Regions from separate parts of the Mesorhizobium kowhaii genome, predicted to be linked through region 3. Evidence: predicted binding sites of a transcription regulator. Region 3 holds the regulator's gene; each other region holds the start of a gene.

Region 1 (6,976 bases), on a different contig from region 3:
CATCACCGGCGGCATCGAATTGTCGGTCGGTTCGGTGGTCGCGTTGCTGGGAACGCTGTTCATCGACTTCATCGCCGTGCGCGATCTGGACTGGCCTCTGGCCTTCGTGCTGATCATCGCGCTCGGCGCCATCATCGGCCTGGTGCATGGCTGGCTGATCACCCGGCTCAAGCTGCAGCCCTTCGTCGTCACGCTGTGCGGCCTGCTGATCTATCGCGGCGTCGCCCGCTTCTACACCGCCGACGGCACCGCCGGTTTCGCCTTCGGCCAGAATTTTCCTGAGCTGGAATTCCTCACGGCCGGCCGCTCCTGGGGCGTGCCGAACAGCTTCATCGCGCTGGTCGTCATCGCCATCGTCATGTGGGTGGTGCTGCACCGCTCGGTGTTCGGCCGCTATCTCTACGCCATCGGCAAGAACGAGGAGGCGGCGAAATATTCCGGCATCCGCACCGGCCGCGTCGTCATGGCCGCCTATGTCATCTGTGGCGTGCTGACAGCGCTGTCGGCGATCTATTTCGCCATGTACACGCGCTCGATCTCGCCGGCCAGCCATGGCCAGTTCTACGAGCTTTATGCCATTGCCGCGGCAGTGCTCGGCGGCTTCTCGCTGCGCGGCGGCGAGGGCTCGCTGATTGGCGTCATCCTCGGCACGGTGCTGCTGCAGGAACTGCAGAACCTCGTCAATCTGCTCGGCATTCCGTCCTCCCTCAACTTCGCGGTAATGGGCGGCGTCATCCTCATCGGCGTGCTGGTCGACCAGCAATGGGGCGTGTTCCGGGCACGGCGGCTGATGGTCGATGCCGCTCGCAAGAACGTGGCCGGTGCGGCCGCGGAATAACCGCCAGCCCCGACACAGCTGTATCGATGAAATGATTGCGGCCGCGGTGTTCTTCTGCGATCCACTGAACTCGCACATCGGGCCAAATGCCTGATATCGATGGTGGATGGATGGCAGGCGATGAGTGTAATTCCTGAACCGTTGACGCTCAAGGCCGGGGCGCTTGAGGTCGACCTCGTGCCGCAAATTGGTGGCAGTATGAGCGCGCTGCGCTGGCGCGGCATCGATCTCATGCGCCGGCTTTCCGATGACGATCGCGAAGCGGGCAACGTGCTTGGCGTGGCGATGTTCCCGATGATGCCCTACGCCAACCGCATCGCTGGAAATGCCTTCGACTTCGCAGCAAAGCGCTGGCAAGTCCAGCCGAACAATCCACCCGAAACAGTCAACCTGCATGGCAGTGGCTGGAAACACGCCTGGACCGTCGCCCAGGCGGGCCACGCCCAGGCAACGCTGTCGCTGGATATCGCAGCCGGCCTCGAGCCCTACTCCTATCACGCGACGCAGGCTTTCGTGGTGTCCGAAGAAGGGCTCAGCGTGACCATGACGCTGACCAATACGGGGCCGGTTCGCATGCCGTTCGGTTTTGGCCTGCATCCCTGGTTCGATCGCGACCCGGACGTCACATTGCAGTTCGAAGCCACGCGATTCTATCTGGAAGAACCGCAAAACATCGCGGGCGATCCGATCACGCTTGCACCCGAACTCGATTTCGCCGACGGCCGGCCTTTACCCGCCGGCTGGCGCAACAACGATTATGGCGGCTGGACGGGTGAGGCGACGCTTCGCTTTCCGGCGCGCGGCGCAGGATTGCGCATCAAGGCCGATCCCGTCTTCAAGCACCTGATGCTGTACGCCGACGCGACGAAGCCGTATTTCTGCGTCGAACCGCAGACCAATGCCTCCGGCGCTTTCAACCGGGGCGGATGGAACGATCCGGACGAGGGCATCATCGTGCTCGCCCCAGGCGAAACTGTCACTGGCACCGTGTCGCTGATGCCCTTTGCGCTTGGAGCTTAAAAGCAGCCGCGCCAGCGCCAGCGCTACCGATTGGTCCCGCGTGCGGCGCGGCGAACGCTTTGCAACAGGATGGCGAGGCAGCCCACCAACAGCAGGGCGCCGCCGAGAAGCGGCGGCAGCGCCAGCAGCTTCACCGCCGCCGCTATGATGGCCACCAGGACCAGCGCCAGCAGCGCCAGACTGCCGTCATCGACGAACATGCCGAAGAATTCCTTGGCCGCAAGACGAATGACGTTCATCGGGCGAGCCCTCCAGTGAGTGTGGGGTAGGCACCGCGCAACCAGCGCACCATGGCGAACGACGCCAGCGCAACGATGGCGAAGATGGCGAACAAGGCGAGATCGGCGCCCGGCCAGTCGGCGCCGATGCCTTCGCCGGTCCAGAAGATGCCGAAGCTGGTCAGCATCAGCCCGACGACGAATTTGAGCGCATTTTCCGGCACGCGCGCCAGCGGCCGGTGGACCGCCAGGCCGATAAGCATCACCAGGACGAACGCCGCCAGCGCGCCCAGGCTGGCGTAAAGCGTCTGCCCATGTGCTGCGCCGACGGCAATGACGATAAACACCACCTCGACGCCCTCGAGCAGCACCGCCTTGAACGATGTCAGCCCGGCGAGGTAGTCGGCGCGGCGGTCGTTGGCCTGCTGGTGCAAGGCAGCGGTCTCCTTGGAGAAGGCCGCCTCCTCGTCATGCAGGGCGATGACGCCGACGCTGCGCAGGATGGCCTTTCGCAGCCAGCGCATGCCGAACAGGATCAGCAGCACCCCGACGACGAACTGCAGCGTGGTGATGGGTACGAGTGCCAGCAGCGGGCCGAACGCCAGCACCAGTGCCGCCAGCACCGCCAGCGCCAGTGCGGCGCCGGTCAGTGCCGGGCGCCAGCTGCGCGTCACCCCGACAGCGAGCACGATGGTGAAGGCCTCGACGACCTCGACGAAGGACGCCAGAAATGCCGCCGTGACCGTCGAAAGGATGGGTGTCAGCGTCTGCATGAAGGCTTCCTGTATTGTCTCGTTTGACCATGATCTTTTGGAAGATCATTTCCACGTCCCGGATCGCGGTCCAGAATCATGATGCGGTCAGCACCACACAGCGCTCCGGCGTCAGCGAAAAAGCAAATGAAGCGCCAATTGGCTCTAAATCAAGCCCGACATGTCCGAAAAGGCCATCGCCTTGCGCAGCACCTCGGCGAAACGCTCGCCGGCCGCCTCACGCGGGCCGCTGTTGTCGATCGAGGTGACATCAGGTCCGGACAAGGTCACATTGGCGCTGCGCGCCAGCCGCGCCAGCACTTCGCCGCGTGACTCGCGGCCGCGCATCGCCAGCCGCTCGGCCAGCACGTCCGGCGAGGCGGTGATCTCGACGATCGCCAGATTGGCGTAGCGCTCGCGCAGGACCGGGATGATCGCACGCGACACGTTGGCGACGGCAACACGGCCATTGGCGACCGACCAGTCGACATCGGCCGGGATGCCATAACGCAAACCATGCGCCTCCCAGGAGATGGCGAAGGCGCCATCGGCTTCGGCTTCGACGAAGGCAGCGTCGGCCAGCGTGTCGTGATCCTCGCTCGCGGCATCGCTCGGCCTGGTGATGACGCGGCGAACGAACTCCAGCCGGGTCTCGTCGGCAAAACGGGCGCGGGCATAGCCGATCACCGTATCCTTGCCGGCGCCGCTTGGGCCGACGACGGCGACGAAGACGCCGTCGCGGATCGGAAACGTTTCGGCGGACAATTCACGCTCGATCAAGGCCGACACCATCATGCGACCCGGCGTCCCTGCCGCCAGACCGTGCGCACGACCGGAACATGGTCGTCGACACGCACGCGCACCAGATCGGCGCGGCGGCCCTGCTCGATGATGCCGCGGTCGGTCAGGCCAACTGCTTCGGCCGGGTTCTTCGAGACCATGGCGACCGCCTGCGGCAGCGAAATGCCTTCGACAACGTCGCCGAGGAAGAACGCGGACTGGATCAGGCTGAAAGGGATGTAGTCGGACGACAAGATGTCGAGCAGCCCGTCTCTGGCCAGCGTGCGGGCCGAGACATTGCCCGAATGCGAAGCGCCGCGCATGACGTTGGGCGCACCCATCAACACGCCGAGTCCGGCCTGTTTCGAGGCCCTGGCGGCTTCCTCCGTGGTCGGGAACTCGGCGACGCGCACGCCTTGTTCGATCGCCTCATCGACATGGCCAACGGTGGCGTCGTCATGGCTGGCCAGCACGATGCCGCGCTCATGGCAGGCGGCAGCGATCACCGCACGGTTCGGTCTCGAATTCTCGGCCGATTCCCCCATCCGCTTTTCGCAGAAAAGCTTGAAGTCGCGGTCGGTCAATTTCAGCTTGCGCTGGTAGTAATAGGCATAGGTCTCGAGATTGACGAACTGGCGCTGGCCGGGCGCGTGGTCCATCAGCGATGCCAGTTTCACCCGTTCGTCGCCGTCGAAATTGGCGAAGGCCTTGAGGCAGTCCGGCGCCGAAACCTCACAGCGCAGATGGATGAAATGGTCGGCCCGCAGGCGATCCTGCTGGACACTGTCCTCGATCGCGTCGGTCAGCTTGCGGATGTCGTCCGATGTCAGGTCGGCGTCCTCGTCCATGCCAACGCGCAGGGCATCGAGCACCGTGGTGATGCCGGCGGTGGCCACTTGCGCGTCATGGGCGAGCACGGCGGCGATCGGGTTCCAGCGCACTTTCGGCCGCGGTGCGTAGTGGCCTTCGAGATGGTCGGTGTGGAGTTCGACCAGCCCGGGAATGATATAGTCGCCGCCCATGTCCTCGCCGGCCATGTTCCCGCCGGTGTGGCCGGTGCCGGCATCGATGCCGGCGATAAAGCCGTCGCGCAGCACCAGCGAACCCTCGACGATCTCGTCGGCAAGCACGATGCGCGCGTTGGTCAGAACAGTTTCGGCGGTCATTTCAGGCAGTCCTTGCTTATTCCGGTTGGGGTTGTTCCGGCAGGTTATTCAGGCAGTTTTTCTGGCGGCGCGGCGCCCGAGCGCGTGATGGGACAGCACCATGAACGGTGCGCCCGGCTCGGTTTCGACAAACAGCGTCAGCGCATCCACCAGCACCGGCTGTTGCAGCACCTCCGCGAACAGGCTGTCGATTGCTAGGCGAAGACGAGGGCTTTCCTGTGGCCCCGCCCGGCCGGACAGCGTCATGTGGAAGCGAAAGGTCTCGAAGACATAGGGATAGCCCCATTGGCAGAGATTGCGGAATTCGGCCGGCTTCAGCGAATCCGGGCTGCGCCGCTCGATCTCCGCCTCGGTCAACGGCGCGCGAAACCGGTCGAAGCCGAGCACGACATCATCGGCGAAGCGGTTGAGCGGAGGCAGCGGTCCTTCCGGCACCAGCGCAAAGAAGCTGTCGATCTGGCTGAGGACAAGGCGCGGGATCGTCACCACCGGCGTTGCTTCGGCAAAATGGTCGAGTGCCGCGCGCAGCGAGGCCTCCGTCTCGTTGGCAGCCAGCCCGAAGGGGGCTTTCAGCGTCGCGTGAAAACCGTAGCGGCGCGCCGAAGCGGTATGGAAGGCGACTTCCGCCGCCGACAGATCGGCCACCGCCTCCACCGGCCTTGTCGCGGCACCGAACGGGTCGCGGCCCAGCCAGTTGGCGGCGATCCGCGCCAGCGGCTCGTCCTGCCGGGGGGTGAAATAGATGGCGTAGCGCATGAGAAGTCCTCGTTAAAGCGCGCCGCGTTTGAAGAGATGGTGCGACGCGCTTTAAGTCTTTGTTTTTCGCATGTCGTCATCCCAAAACCGCTGCACATTTTTGGGCGACATGCACTGGCCCCGTTGCCATAGGTGATTTCCATGACGGATTGACGAAGCTTTGAAGGTTTTCGAAGGCAAATCGACCCAGGCGGTCCTTAGCCGACGATTTTTCCAAGCTGGACCAATAGCTTCATCCGAAAGGCATGACCGATTAGGCTTTCATCAACCATTCGTGCTCGGGCGCGTTGTGGAATTTCCACGTTCGCTTCGGCCCGGCCATCACGTTGAGATAATAGAGGTCATAGCCATGGCAGGCGGCGCAGGGATGATAACCCTTGGGCACCAGCACGACATCGCCATCCTCGATCGCCATGGCTTCGTCCAGCGCCCGGTGGCCGTTCTTGTCGGCGTCGGTGTAGACGCGCTGGAAGGCAAAGCCCTGCGGCGGGTTGAGGCGATGATAATAGGTTTCCTCGAGATAGGATTCGGCCGGCAGATTGTCCTGGTCGTGCTTGTGCGGCGGGTAGCTCGACGTGTGACCGCCGGGCGTGATGACCTCGACCACCAGCAGTGAATCGGCCGGCTTGCCTTCCGGCAGGATGTTGGTGACGTAGCGCGTGTTGGTGCCCTTGCCGCGCACCTCCTGGCCGAGATCGTCGGGTCTGATCACGCGCACCGCCAGACCGCCGCCGAGGCCTGGCGCCGAGCAGGCCGCGAGTTCCAGCTCGGTGTCTGCCGTAACCGACCAGTCCGATCCCTCGGGCACATAGACCGACCAGGGTTTGCCTTCGAAGGGCGACATGCGCTCACCGAGCAGGCCGAGGTCCTTGCCGCCCGCCGTCGCGTTGCCCGTGCCAGTGACGAACACCAGACAGACCTCGCGATCGTCCGTCTTTCCCGAGGCGCTTTCGCCGGGCTTCAGCCGATGCAGGTCGAAACCGACATAGGTCCAGCCTGCGATTTGCGGCGTCACATGGGCGACGCGGCCATGGCCCTTGTCGGCCTTCACCAGCAGTTTCGACATCCGGGTTACTCCTTCGGTTCGGCCTCGGCCGTTGCCTTGCTCTCGTCGGCCGGTTTGTAGAGATAGAAGAACTGCCAGACGGCGTAGCCGGCGAAGCCGAGCGCGATCACGCCCCAGAACGGCGTGCCGGTGGCGAATTCGATGATCGACCAGATGACGCAGACGGCGACGACGGCGACGCGCCGCCACAAAGGCCGGAAAAACGGGTGCTCGGAATCTTTCATCCGGCCAGCCTACAGCAACCCGGCTTCGCCGAGAACCAGCGCGTCAGGCATTGGGGAAACCTTGTGTCTCGACCGTATAGCCGGCCGCCATCATCACCCGCATCAATTCCTTGTGGCCGACCTCAGCCATCTTGAGCGGCGGGTTCTTTTTCGGAT
Region 2 (6,976 bases), on a different contig from region 3:
TTCTGCAGAATGGAGATGCGCGTTGCCGAACCCGCGGCTAGCAGCTTGTCGAAGGTCTTGTTCTCGGCAGTCGGAAGGGTCAGCAGGGCGACACCCTCGACATAGTAAGGCCGGGAAAAATTGACCAGCTGCGAGCGCTGGGCGCTCATGGTCATGAACTGGATGGTGATGTCGACCTTGTTGGTGGTCACGTTGGGAATGCGCTGCGCCGGGTCCTGCATGACGAATTCGACCTTGGTCGGATCGTCGAAAAGTCCCTTGGCAAGAATGCGCCCCATGGTGATGTCCATGCCGACCAGTTCGCCGGCGTCGTTTTCGAAGTGCCAGGGCGCGTTGGTGCTGCCAGTGCCGACGATCAGCTTGCCGCGATCGAGCACGGTTCGCAGCAGGCTGTCAGGTGCTGCCTGGGCAGCAGCCTTCTGGGCATCGACGGCTGCCAGCACGCCAGCCGTGGCCAGTCCTGCCATTCCCAATTTCAGAAAATCACGTCTTCCGGATGTGTCGTTCACGGCGACCTCCTTTCGTGTTGTGTTCCCCTATGCACAGGCAATACACGCATCGTTGATTTTCAGAGCGATTGTCTCTTACAAGAGACGTATGTATCCTGTACAAGACAGATACTAACACCAGGAATCGACAATGCAAGATGGCAATGCCCCAGCAGTTTCAGCCGGCGAGAAGATTTCGGGTTCCCGCGAAAAAGGCCTCAACCGGGTGCTCGAGATCCTCGAGTTTCTTCACACGACGCAGCGGGCGATCGGCATTGGCGACCTTGCCAAGGGGGTGAACGCACCCCGCTCGACGACCTACACGCTAGTGCGGTCGCTGGTCGATGCCGGCCTGCTTGAGATGGCAGGCGACGGCAACCGCGTCTATTTCGGCAAGAAGCTCTATCTCTACGGAATGGATTATGTGCGGGGCAACGACCTCATGAGGCGCGGGCGCCAGGAGGTCGACAATCTGTCGCGCGAGACCGGCGAAACCTCGGAGCTGTGTATGCTGCAAAGCGGCCGCTACACGATCGTCCATTCAAGCCCGGGCACCAGGCCGTTCCGCATAAGTTCCGCCACCGGCCTGCAGATACCGCTGCCCTGGACCGCTTCGGGACGGCTGCTTCTGGCGGGCTTCGAACAGGCCCGGATCGAAGACATGGTATCCGAAGATGATCTCATCTTGCCCGACGGCCGCAGATTGCTTCTCAGCGACTTCATCGCCGACATAGCGAAGGCTGAAGCCACCGGCTATTGCGTCACCTCGGGCCTTGTCGATGCGTATACGAAATGCCTCGCCGCGCCGGTCTTTTCGGGGCCTGGCAAGGTCGAGGCGACGATGTGCCTGGTGGTTCCCATCGACACGTCCGAGGAGCGGACCGGCAGTCTCATCGGCCTGCTGCGCGACCGCGCCGCCAGACTTTCGATCGCCGGATAGGCGCAAAGAAGCGATCAGGAGCGACCCGGCTCTGCCGTCTCACGCGATGATGTCGGGAATGATCTTGTCTTCCAGCGCCATCAGCCGGTCCTTGAGGAACAGCTTCTTCTTCTTCATGCGCTGGATTTGCAGCGGGTCGCAGTTCGTGGCGATCATCGCGTTGATCGCCGCATCGAAATCGGCGTGTTCCTGCTTTAGCCGGGAAAATTCGAGGCGAATATCGGCCTGTTCCTGATCGGACATTCTCTACCGTCTGCACGTCTGCGGCGCCCAAAAACTGGGCCTGATTGGGCGGGGCCGGGGTCTTTTATCACCGGCGCGCAGCCCATATCACATTTCACATTGTCGTGGAATGCTACCACGCAGCATTCGACATCGCGGCCGGATGGTGGCACAGTATCATTGTGCCGTCACAGAAGCGAACCTGCGGTGGACGCGCCGTGACGGCTGCAATCGAGGAAACCATGAAAGGGAGAACCAATCATGTCTCTTGCATCCCATCTTGATGAGTTGCAGCGGAAACACGGCGACATCGAGCGTGAAATCGATGACGCGATGAACCATCCATCGGTCGACGACCTCGAAATCGTGAATCTCAAGCGACGCAAGCTGGCACTCAAGGACGAGATTGAAAAACTGAGAGCACAACCGACCACCCATTGATGCCCTCCTGATATAGACGATCACGATCCACGGCCTCTCTTGCCGGCGGCATTTGTCGCCGGTGTGGTGGATTGTGATTTCCAGCGCTGGGCGGTCGCCGAGGCTGGACTTCCGTTCAGCTCAATTTTTTTGCTTCGGCCGTCGCCGGATCTTCGATTTTTTTGATCCCGGCGGCGGGCCAATTGCGGCCAGTGGCGACCTGTCGCCATTGACAAGCCATCTTTGCTCCTCCACCTCATGCCCGGACTTTAGCGCATCGGCCCGGGGCGTTCTTGTGCGTCCCGGTGGACGCATGGCGCTCCAGAGACAAAAGGCTGCCGGGCATGACCGGATATTTTTCCTCTCCCTTCCCCCGCCGTACCTCGGTCGGCGTCGATGTCGGCGGCGTGGTCGTCGGCGGCGGTGCGCCCGTCGTCGTGCAGTCGATGACCAACACCGATACGGCCGATGTCGACCAGACGGTTGCGCAAGTTGCGGCGCTGCACCGTGCCGGCTCCGAGATCGTGCGCATCACCGTCGATCGTGACGAGAGTGCTGCCGCAGTGCCGCGCATTCACGAAAGGCTGGCGCGGCTCGGCATCGACGTGCCGCTGGTCGGCGATTTCCACTATATCGGCCATAAACTGCTGGCCGACCATCCGGCCTGCGCCGAGGCGCTGGCCAAATACCGCATCAATCCGGGCAATGTCGGCTTCAAGGACAAGAAGGACCGGCAGTTCGCTGCGATCGTCGAGATGGCGATCAGATACAACAAGCCGGTGCGCATCGGCGTCAATTGGGGTTCGCTCGACCAGGAGCTTTTGACCCGGCTCATGGACGACAACCAGGCGCAGGGCTTTCCGCTGACCGCGCAGGAAGTGACGCGCGAGGCGATCGTGCAGTCGGCGATCCTGTCGGCCGAAATGGCGGAAGAAATCGGCCTTGGCCGCGAAAAAATCATCCTGTCGGCCAAGGTCAGCGGCGTTCAGGACCTGATCGCCGTCTATACCGAGCTCGCCACCCGCTCCAACCACGCGCTGCATCTTGGCTTGACCGAGGCCGGCATGGGTTCGAAAGGCATCGTGGCTTCGTCCGCCGCCATGGGCATCCTGCTCCAGCAAGGCATCGGCGACACCATCCGCATCTCGCTGACGCCGGAGCCGAACGGCGACCGCACGCGCGAGGTGCAGGTGTCGCAGGAACTGCTGCAGACCATGGGATTCAGGCAGTTCGTGCCGATCGTCGCCGCTTGCCCCGGCTGCGGCCGCACCACCTCCACCGTGTTCCAGGAACTCGCCCAGAACATCCAGGCTGATCTCAGGAAGAACATGCCGGTGTGGCGCGAAAAATATCCCGGCGTCGAGAACCTCAAGGTCGCGGTGATGGGCTGCATCGTCAACGGCCCGGGTGAGTCCAAGCATGCCGATATCGGCATTTCGTTACCCGGCACCGGCGAGACGCCGACGGCGCCTGTCTTCGTCGACGGCAAGAAGGCGGCGACGCTGCGCGGGCCGTCGATCGCGGCGGATTTCGAGAAAATGGTCGCCGACTATATCGAGCAACGGTTCGGTCGCGGCAAAGCAGCGGCGGAGTAGACGCGATGCAGCGTTTCCTCAGGGCGACGCTGGTTCTGCTTTGCGCCCTGGTCTGTTCGACAGCTGTCCAGGCCGATCCACCGCAATCCGCCAAGCAGAGGCTCATCGACAAGGTCTGCAACCTGATCCAGGCCCATGCCGACCAGAACGGCCTGCCCAGGGATTTCTTCGCCCGGCTGATCTGGAAGGAAAGCCGTTTCGATCCCAACGCCGTCAGTCCGGTCGGCGCCGAAGGCATCGCCCAGTTCATGCCGGGCACCGCCAAGATGCGTGGCCTTGCCAACTCCTTCGACGTCAACCAGGCGATCCCGGCCTCGGCGAAATATCTCGCCGAGATGAAAACCAGCTACGGCAATCTCGGCCTGGCGGCGGCCGCCTACAATTCCGGTGAAAGCCGGGTGTCGCGCTGGCTCGGTTCCGGCGGTTTCCTGCCAATGGAGACCGAGAGCTATGTTTTCGACATCATGGGCGAGCCGGTCGACAAGTTTTCCGACCGGGCCTATGCCGGCAAGGTCGAACCGCTGGATGCAAAGGCGGATTTTGCCGTCGCTTGCCGCAGGCTGCCGGTGATCATGTCGCAGACCGTGGCGATGGCCTCGATCAACATAAAACCGTGGGGCATCCAGGTGGCCGGCAACTTCCGCCGCAGTGCCGCGATCGGCCAATGGCTGCGGGTGAGGAGCCGGTTCCCGGCCCTGCTCGGCGGGCATGATCCGGTGGTCAGCCGGGTGCGCACGCCAATCGGCCGGCGCGGCATATACGCGGTCAGGATCGGCATCGACGACCGCGCCGCCGCCAATGTCATATGCCAGAAATTGCAAAGCGTCGGCGGAGCGTGCGTGGTGGTGCGCAACCGGTAGAACAGTCGCATTGAACGAACTCGGCAGCGTGCCTTGTTCGGCTGAATGCGCCGTCGCATTCAGCAAAGATTTCGGTTATAGGCGACGGCCATGACCGACAGACTCTACAGCGATCCCAACCTCGTCCAGTTCTACGACATTGAGAACCAGGGCCGTGCTGATTTTGACTACTGCGTAAGCCTTGCCAGACATGGCGGTTCGGTCCTCGATCTCGGCTGTGGCACCGGGCAGCTGGCTGCCGAACTGGCCGACCGGCAAAGTGTCACCGGCGTTGATCCGGCATCGGCGATGCTCGACGTCGCGCGGCGCAGGACCGGCGGGCACAAGGTGGAGTGGGTCGAGGCCGACGCTCGAACCGTTCGCCTCGGACGACGCTTCGATCTGGTGCTGCTGACCGGGCACGCGTTCCAGGTTTTCCTGACCAAACAGGATCAAGAAGCGGTGTTGCGCACCATCGCTAACCATCTCGCTCCCGGTGGGCGCTTCATCTTCGACACGCGAAATCCTGCTACGGAGAAGTGGCTGGAGTGGACGCCGCAGCGCTCCGAACGAATGGTGGCGCATCCCAGTCTCGGCACAGTCAAGGCCTGGAATGATGTCGAACACGATGCCGCCACTGGCGTCGTCACCTACTCAACCTTCTATGAAATTCCAGGCGGCAGATCGGTTCTGGGCGCCGAATCGAAAATCGCTTTCCCGGAGAAGGAGGATATCGCCGGGATGCTGGATGAGGTTGGCCTGCTGGTGGAGAAATGGCTCGGTAACTGGGATGGCGGGCCTTATGTCGCCACCTCTCCGGAAATCATCCCGATCGGTGGGCTGCGCTGATCCCGCCAGACCAGCGGCCAGACTTGCCTTACGCCGTCTTCGCCACCACCGTCTCGCTGAGCCAGGTGCCGATCTTGGTGCCGAGACGATCAGGCGAAACCGGCTTGGGCAGATAGTCGTCCATGCCGGCCTCGATGCATTTGTCGCGATCGCCCTTCAGCGCATGCGCGGTGACGCCGATGATCGGGATGTGAGTGCCCGACGAGGTCTCCATGGCGCGGATGGCGCGGGTCGCTTCGTAGCCGTTCATCTCCGGCATCGAGACGTCCATCAGGATCAGCTTGGGGCGCAGCGCCCGGTACATCTCGACCGCCGTGCGGCCGTTGCCGGCAATGCGATAGCTCAGCCCCAGCCCGTTGAGGATCTGGCCGAACACCAGCTGGTTCACGTCATTGTCCTCGGCAATGAGGATGTCGATGGGACCGTTCGGCGTGGCCGTCGATTCCGGTGCCATGGCGATCGGCATCGCCGGGCCGCGAATGACGGTGAATGCGGGTGGTGCTGACGGGGGAGCCGGCACGATCGGTTCGCGAACGAACTGCGCCTTGCCGACCTGCGAACGGGCCTTCTGGACAACCGAGATCACGGTGCCAAGCAGGATGGCGGAACGCGCCGGCTTGGTCAGGTGCGCGGCAATGCCGAAGTCGATGATCATCTTGCCGAAATCGACCTGGTCGACCGAGGTCAGCAGCACCACCGGAATGGAAGCCAGCCGGCTGTCGGAAGCAATGGCCCTGGCTACGTCGGCGCCGTTCATGCCCGGCATCTGGTAGTCGAGGATGATGCAGTCGACGGCGGCTCCCAGCTGGCAGGCGCGATCGAGGAAGGCCAGGCCCACGGCGCCGCTTTCGGCGGCGGCACAGTCGAAGCTCCAGCTTCTCAGCTGCTCGAGCAGGATTTCGCGGTTGACCGGATTGTCGTCGATGACCAGCACGCGAGCGCCGGTGACGTCGACCGGCACGATCTCGTCGCGCGCCGCGGCGTGGTGCGCCGGCAGCGGCACCGCGAACCAGAACACCGAGCCGCGGCCGATCTCGCTCTCGACGCCGATCTTGCCCGCCATCAGATCGACGAGGCGCGCGGCGATGGCAAGGCCAAGGCCGGTGCCTTCGTGGCGGCGGGTCGATGAACCATCGACCTGGGCGAATTTTTCGAACACGTTCTGCAGTTTTTCGGCCGGGATTCCGATGCCGGTGTCCTCGACGCGAACCTTGAGCTGGACTACGTCATTGACGATCTCGCCGCCGACATCGATCAGCACGTGACCCTTTTCGGTGAACTTCACCGCATTGCCGAGCAGGTTGGTGACGATCTGCCGGAACCGCCCGGCGTCGCCGACGACATGGGCCGGCAGGCGCGGGTCGACGCGCACGATCAGTTCGAGGTTCTTTTCGGCGACGCGCGCCGATACCAGCGTCGCCACATCCTCGACCGCCTCGGAAAGACGGAAGGGAGCCGGGTCGAGGGTGAGCTGGCCGGCGTTGATCTTCGAGAAATCGAGGATGTCGTTGATGATGGTGAGCAGCGCGTTGCCGGATTTGACGATGACGTCGGTGAAGGTTTTCTGGCGCGCCGTCAGGTCGGTCTTGGCCAGCAGCTCGGCCATGCCGAGCACACCGTTCA
Region 3 (6,976 bases):
ATCGACTATGCCGGCCAGGTGATCGCCGAGGAACAGCGCCGGCTGGACACGCTGACCATGCCGCGCGACGCGCTGGTCGGTGAATGCGTCGCCATCGTGCGGCGCCGTCTCGAAGACCCCGACCTCGACGTCCGCAGTGTCGCCCGCATCGCGCTGGCGATCCAGGGCATCACCGACACGCGTGCCCGCGCCATGCTGTGGTCGCCGATCACGCCGCACACCGATATCGCCTTCGCCGACATACTCGAAGACGAATTCGGCATCCCCGCCACCATGGAAAACGACTGCAACATGATGGCGATAGCGCTGCGCTGGCGCGATCCCCAGCGCTACCGCGACGACTTCATCGCCATCCTGCTGTCGCACGGCATCGGCATGGGCCTGGTGCTGAAGGGCGAGCTGTTCACCGGCACCCATTCCTCGGGCGGCGAGTTCGGCCACATGATCCATCGGCCGAACGGCGCGCTGTGCCGCTGCGGACGGCGCGGCTGCGTCGAGGCCTATGCCGGCAACTACGCCATCTGGCGCAACGCAAGGCAGATGAGTGAGGACGCAGAACCAGTGGCCGATGTCAGTGACGCTGACATGCGCGCGCTGGCAACCGCGGCCCGCGAAAGAGACGGACCCGAGCGCGAGGCCTACCGCAAGGCCGGCGAAGCGCTCGGCTACGGTCTCGGCAGCCTGTTCGCGTTGATCGATCCGGCGCCGGTCGCCATGGTCGGTGTCAGCGCCGCCGCCTTCGACCTGATCGAGCCGGCATTGCGCGAGGCGATTGCCCAGACCGCAGGCGGCCAGCATTCGAAATCGATTTCTTTCGACACCGAACCGAACGAACTGCCACTGATCCGCGAAGGCTGCGCCATGCGGGCGCTGACCTTCGTCGACCAGGAGATTTTCGCGCCCGGCACGCAGACAAGATCCGGCCTCGGCGGCAAGAACGTGGCTTGAATTTGCCCGAAGAACGCGGACTTGGGATGTGCTGAGATTCAGGTCAGGCCGCGCCGAGAATGGTGGATTCCGAGAACCGGAACGGAGCGTACATTCCAGTACGTGAGTACCGGAAGCACAGGAAGACGCCGTTCGCAGGCCGGCATCACCTGAATATCAGCGCATCCCTAATCTTCCCTGATTGCGTATCCAGCACCGCGGATGGTGCGGATGACATCGGGCATGCGGCCGTTGTTGACCGCCTTGCGCAGCCGGCCGACATGCACGTCGACCGTGCGCTCATCGATGTAGATCGTCTCGCCCCAGACATTGTCGAGCAGCTGGCTGCGCGAAAACACGCGGCCGGGATGGCGCATCATGAACTCGAGCAGGCGAAATTCGGTCGGCCCGAGCCGGATCTCGCTCTTCTTGCGATAGACCCGGTGCGATTCACGATCGAGCACGATATCGCCGACCTTGAGCACGCTGGACAGCACTTCCGGCTTGGCGCGGCGCAGCAGCGCCTTGATCCTGGCCATGAACTCCGGCGTCGAGAACGGCTTGACCAGATAGTCGTCGGCGCCGGTCGAGAGGCCGCGCACACGATCGCTTTCCTCGCCACGCGCGGTCAGCATGATGATCGGCAGACGCTCGGTCTCGGGACGCATCCTTAGCCGGCGGCAGAGTTCGATGCCGGAAACCGCCGGCACCATCCAGTCGAGCACCAGAAGGTCGGGGACGTTCTCCTGCAGCCGGATCTCGGCCTCGTCGCCGCGCGTCACCACCTCGACCTGGTAACCCTCGGACTCCAGATTGTAGCGGAGCAGCACACCTAGCGGCTCCTCGTCCTCCACCACCATGATGCGTGGCGCGATCATCGACTGGTCACCCCTGTCGTCATGCCGCTGGCGCGGACATTGCCGTCTCGTCCTGCTTCGGACGATTGGCGGGCAGCTGCGTGCCGGTCAAAACATAATACGCATTTTCAGCGATGTTGGTGACGTGATCGCCGATGCGCTCGAGGTTCTTGGCGCAGAACAAAAGATGCGTGCAAGCGGTGATGTTGCGCGGGTCTTCCATCATGTAGGTAAGGAGTTCGCGGAACACGGAGGTGTATTTCACGTCGATGCGCTCATCGTCGGCGCGCAGTTTCGCCAGGGCCTCGGCGTCGCGCGCCGCATATTCCTCGATGACGCCCTGCACCTGGATCAGCACCAGCTGCGCCATTGCGTCGATGGAGTGCGACAGGTCGCGCGGCGTGACGCTGAGGCCGAGGGTGCCGACGCGCTTGGCGATGTTCTTGGCAAGATCACCGATGCGTTCGAGATCACCGGCCATGCGGATCGAACCGACGACGGCGCGCAGGTCGTTGGCCATCGGCTGGCGCTTGGCGATCAGCGTGATGGCGCGGTCGTCCAGCTCGCGCTGGCGCGCATCCATGATGGTGTCGTCGGAAACGACGCGCTGCGCCAGGGCGTTGTCCGAATTGAGCAAGGCGCGCGTCGAGCCGCTGACCATCGAGCGGGCCAAATCGCCCATGTCGCGGATCAGCTGGCTGATCTGCTCCAGATCCTCATCGAAAGATGCGACGGTATGTTCACCCATGATCCAGTCCTCGTGCCTGAAAATTCAACGCCGGACCACTCAGCCGAACCGGCCGGTGATATAGTCTTGAGTGCGCTTGTCGTCGGGGTTGGTGAACATCTTGTCGGTGGCGCCCTCCTCGACCAGATAGCCGAGATGGAACATCGCCGTGCGCTGCGACACGCGCGCCGCTTGCTGCATCGAATGGGTGACGATGACAATCGTGTAGTTCTGGCGCAGCTCGTCGATCAGCTCCTCGACGCGCGCGGTGGCGATCGGATCGAGCGCCGAGCAGGGCTCGTCCATAAGGATCACCTCTGGCGATACGGCGATGGCGCGCGCGATGCATAGACGTTGCTGCTGGCCGCCGGAGAGGCCGGTGCCGGGTTCTTGCAGGCGATCCTTGACCTCGTTCCAGATCGCCGCCTTCTTCAGGCTCTGTTCGACGATCTGATCCATGTCGGCCTTTCGCTTGGCCAGCCCGTGGATACGTGGGCCATAGGCAACGTTCTCATAGATCGACTTCGGGAACGGATTGGGCTTCTGGAACACCATGCCGACGCGCGCCCTGAGTTCGACGACGTCAATGTTCTTGTCGTAGATATCCTCTTCGTCCAGCGTGATCTTGCCGGTCACCCGTGCCGAGTCGATGGTGTCGTTCATACGGTTGAGGCAGCGCAGGAAGGTGGACTTCCCGCAGCCCGAAGGGCCGATCAGCGCTGTCACCTGATTGAGGCGAACGTCGAGATTGACGTCGAACAGCGCCTGCTTGTCGCCGTAGAACACGCCGACTTTGTCGCCGCGCATCTTGATCACTTCGTTCGACTTGGCGTTCATTTTGTCGCCCACTGCGTTTTCAAGAGACTGTTCGGTCATGATGTTCATACCAGATGCCTTTTTTTCTACCAGCGACGCTCGAACCGACGCCGAAGCACGATCGCTGTGATGTTCATGGCCATGAGGAAGACCAGCAGGATGATGATGGCGCCCGACATGCGCTCGACGAAGGCACGTTCGGCCTCGTTGGCCCACATGTAGATCTGCACCGGCAGCGCGGTCGCCGGGTCGAAGGGCGTCTTTGGATAGTCGGCAACGAAGGCGACCATGCCGATGAGCAGCAGCGGCGCGGTTTCGCCCAGCGCACGCGCCAGGCCGATGATGGTGCCGGTGAGAATGCCGGGGGCGGCTAGCGGCAGGATATGCTGGAACACCATCTGCATCTTGGACGCGCCGAGGCCGAGCGCTGCGGCGCGGATCGACGGCGGCACCGCGGCAAGCGCGGCGCGTGTCGCGATGATGATCGTCGGCAGCGTCATCAGCGTCAGCACCAGGCCACCGACGAACGCAGCAGAGCGCGGCATGCCGAGGAAATTGATGAACACGGCGAGGCCGAGCAGGCCGAAGACGATCGACGGCACCGCCGCCAGATTGTTGATGTTGACCTCGATCAGGTCGGTGAAGCGGTTCTTCTTGGCGAATTCCTCCAGATAGATGGAGGCGGCGACACCGATCGGCAGCGCCAGCAGCAGAACGATCACCATCATGTAGAACGAGCCGATGATCGCCACGCCCATGCCCGAGGTTTCCGGACGGCTTGAAGCGCCGTAGGAGAACAGGCCGGTGTTGAAATGCTCGGCCATCGCACCGTCCGCCCTGAGCTTGTTCATCCAGGCGATCTGCTGGTCGGAGACCTTGCGGCGCGCTTCCTCGACGCCAAGGTCGATCTGGCCCTTGAAGGCGGAGTCGAGATTGGCGGCGGCAAGGATGTTGACGTCGCGCGTCGTGCCGATGACCGACGGATCGGCGGCGACGATGTTGCGCAGCTGGACGCGGGCACCTTCGGACAGGAAGCCCTTGAGCTTCAGGGTCGACGGCTTGTCGTCGGGATTGATGCCGAGCTTGGCGATCAGCGCCTTTTCGGCGAGCTTTGGATAGTTTGCCTTGATCAGCACGGTCGGATCGGTGGCGCGCTTGTTGGACGGATCGATCACCTTCTCGTCAAAGCTGATCGGCAGCGACACCGTCGTCTGCCAGAAGGCCGTGTAACCCTTCGTGACGATGGTGATGAGCATGATGGCCAGGAACGCAAGGCCGACGGAAATCGCCAGCATGCCGTAGATGCGGAAGCGGCGTTCGGCGGCATAGCGGGCCTTCAGGCCGATGTCGCGGCGCGGATGAGCGGCGACCCGGACCATCGTATTCATGGGGATGTCGGTCATTCGTACTGCTCCCGGTACTTGCGCACGATGTAGAGCGCGACGATGTTCATCACCAGCGTCAGGGCGAACAGCGTGAGGCCGAGCGCGAAGGCGACCAGGGTTTGCGGCGAATTGAACTCGAGATCGCCGGTGAGCTGGTTGACGATCTTGACGGTGATGGTCGTCATCGCCTCAAACGGATTGATGGTGAGATTGGCGGCGACACCGGCGGCCAGCACGACGATCATCGTTTCGCCGATGGCGCGCGAGGCGGTCAGCAGGATGGCGCCGACGATGCCCGGGAGCGCCGCCGGTAGGATCACCCGCTTGATCGTCTCCGAACGCGTCGCGCCAAGGCCGAGCGAGCCGTCGCGCATAGCGCGCGGCACCGCGGTGATGATGTCGTCGGACAGCGAGGACACGACCGGGATCAGCATGACGCCCATGACCAGGCCGGCGGTGAAGATGCTCTGGCCCTGGATGAACGGCGAGCCGCCGGTGAGCGCGGCGGAGAGGTCGCGCAGGAACGGCCCCAGCGTGACGACGGCGAAGATGCCGTAGACGATGGTCGGTATGCCGGCCAGCAGTTCAAGCGCCGGCTTGACCACCGATCTCACCCTGGGCGATGCATATTCGGCCATGTAGACCGCCGACATCAGGCCGACCGGCACCGCGACCAGCAATGCAATCAGGGCGATGTAGAGGGTACCGGCGAGAAGCGGGATCAGGCCGAACTGGCCCTGGCTGCCGCCCGAGCCGGCGGCGGCGAAGCGCGGATCCCAGACCGTGCCAAAGAAGAAGCTCATCGGCGAGACGCTCTCGAAGAACTGGATCGTCTGGAACAGCATCGAAAGCACGATACCAACCGTGGTCAGGATGGCGATGGTCGACGCAGCGAGCAGCCCCCACAGCATCAGCCTCTCGACATTGTTGCGCGCCCTTGCACGCGGTGCGATTTGCCTGAGCGCATAGAAAGCGCCGGCGATCGACAGGGCGAATGCAAGGACAGCGCCGATCCTGCCAAGCCGGCTCTGCACGGCGTTCGCTTCGACGGCGATCGGGATCATGTAGTCTTGCGAATCCGTTGCCAGCGCCACGCCCTTGGCTGCGAGCAGCGGCTGCAGCTCGGCGAAGGTCGCGGGCAGCGCCGCCAGCGTGTTCGCATCGAGCTGATGCAGGCCTTTGGCGAGGCTCTTTACCAGGCTGACGTCCAGCGCTTCGCTGGCAACCTTGCTGTCAGCGGTGCGCTCAGGCAAGGCAGCGTGAATGTGCCGGTCGAGATAGAAGGACGAGCCGATGGTCCAGACGGCAAGCAGCAAAAGGGCAGGCAGGACGGCGAGCAGGAAGGCCCACCAGCCGTGATAGTGGGCGCGCGAATGCGGCTTCACCGTGCCGTTGTCCTGCGCTGCGGCACGCTGCCGACCTATCAGGAATGCAACCAGGCCGATGGCGACGACAATGGCCAGTACGAGCATGGACGACATGGACCCACCCCAGGGGAAACTCTAGAGCAAAGGATGCTCAAATCGCCACCCGCCAGCGGCAGGCGGCAAAACCAGGACGCCGGCTTCGGCCGGCGCCCTGGTTTTGTAGATTGGTTACATCGACTTTCCGGCGGCGAAAGCGTCGCGCTGGGCCTGACGTTCGGCGTCCGGGGCCGCGACGAGGCCGTATTCGGCGAGCGGGCTTTCCGGGCCTACCATCTGGTCGTCAAGGAAAAACTCGACATATTCCTTGAGACCGGGGACGACGCCGAGATGCGCCTTCTTCACATAGAAGAACAGCGGGCGCGACACGGGATACTTGCCGCTGGCGATCGTCTCGGTCGAAGGCGTGATGCCTTCCACGGTAGCGACCTTCAGCTTGTCGGCATTGTTCTCGTAGAAGGCGAGGCCGAACACGCCGACGCCGGTCTTGTTCGAGTCGATGCGGGCGAGCGTCTCGGTGTAGTCGCCGTCGATGTCGATGGCCTTGCCGTCCTTGCGGATCGCAATGCAGGTCTTGCCGACTTCCTTGTCGTCGGCGACGCCGGTGGCCTTGATGGCAGCCTTGTCGCAGCCGGCGTCGAGAAGCTTGGTCTCGAACACTTCGCGCGTGCCATGCTTTTCGCCGGGAATGTAGGCAGCGATATCCCAGTCGGGCAGCTTCGGATTGACCTGGCTCCACTTGGTGTTCGGATTGTCGACCAGCTTGCCGTCGACGACGAGCTTGGCGGCGAGCGCCTTGTAGATGTCGGCGGGAACCAGCGCCCAGTCCGGACCCTTGAT

The links. The regulator PhoB, encoded in region 3, activates phosphate uptake and scavenging genes when phosphate is short. The targets are predictions, from matches to a motif close to TGTCATNNANCTGTCAT.
Region 1: ACFFNA_RS12625 (DUF1045 domain-containing protein) is a predicted target of PhoB. The motif match lies at 5,672-5,688, and genes of this name have one in related genera.
Region 2: ACFFNA_RS19505 (YdcH family protein) is a predicted target of PhoB. The motif match lies at 1,826-1,842, and genes of this name have one in related genera.

What each region holds. Positions count from the first base shown of each region.
Region 1 is NZ_JBHLYT010000013.1:105,491-112,466, forward strand. Features, by position in the region: gene ACFFNA_RS12595 (ABC transporter permease) at 1-838, shown strand, start outside; gene ACFFNA_RS12600 (aldose 1-epimerase) at 959-1,858, shown strand; gene ACFFNA_RS12605 (hypothetical protein) at 1,882-2,097, opposite strand; gene ACFFNA_RS12610 (COG4280 domain-containing protein) at 2,094-2,849, opposite strand; gene phnN (phosphonate metabolism protein/1,5-bisphosphokinase (PRPP-forming) PhnN) at 2,994-3,623, opposite strand; gene ACFFNA_RS12620 (alpha-D-ribose 1-methylphosphonate 5-triphosphate diphosphatase) at 3,620-4,774, opposite strand; gene ACFFNA_RS12625 (DUF1045 domain-containing protein) at 4,823-5,530, opposite strand; gene iolB (5-deoxy-glucuronate isomerase) at 5,784-6,596, opposite strand; gene ACFFNA_RS12635 (DUF3329 domain-containing protein) at 6,602-6,820, opposite strand; gene iolE (myo-inosose-2 dehydratase) at 6,864-6,976, opposite strand, start outside.
Region 2 is NZ_JBHLYT010000033.1:1,903-8,878, reverse strand. Features, by position in the region: gene ACFFNA_RS19520 (transporter substrate-binding protein) at 1-509, opposite strand, end outside; gene ACFFNA_RS19515 (IclR family transcriptional regulator) at 640-1,428, shown strand; gene ACFFNA_RS19510 (YdcH family protein) at 1,468-1,671, opposite strand; gene ACFFNA_RS19505 (YdcH family protein) at 1,912-2,091, shown strand; gene ispG (flavodoxin-dependent (E)-4-hydroxy-3-methylbut-2-enyl-diphosphate synthase) at 2,415-3,665, shown strand; gene ACFFNA_RS19495 (transglycosylase SLT domain-containing protein) at 3,671-4,525, shown strand; gene ACFFNA_RS19490 (class I SAM-dependent methyltransferase) at 4,616-5,353, shown strand; gene ACFFNA_RS19485 (response regulator) at 5,382-6,976, opposite strand, start outside.
Region 3 is NZ_JBHLYT010000046.1:773-7,748, forward strand. Features, by position in the region: gene ACFFNA_RS25735 (ROK family protein) at 1-948, shown strand, start outside; gene phoB (phosphate regulon transcriptional regulator PhoB) at 1,116-1,805, opposite strand; gene phoU (phosphate signaling complex protein PhoU) at 1,825-2,532, opposite strand; gene pstB (phosphate ABC transporter ATP-binding protein PstB) at 2,572-3,396, opposite strand; gene pstA (phosphate ABC transporter permease PstA) at 3,414-4,730, opposite strand; gene pstC (phosphate ABC transporter permease subunit PstC) at 4,727-6,193, opposite strand; gene ACFFNA_RS25765 (PstS family phosphate ABC transporter substrate-binding protein) at 6,308-6,976, opposite strand, start outside.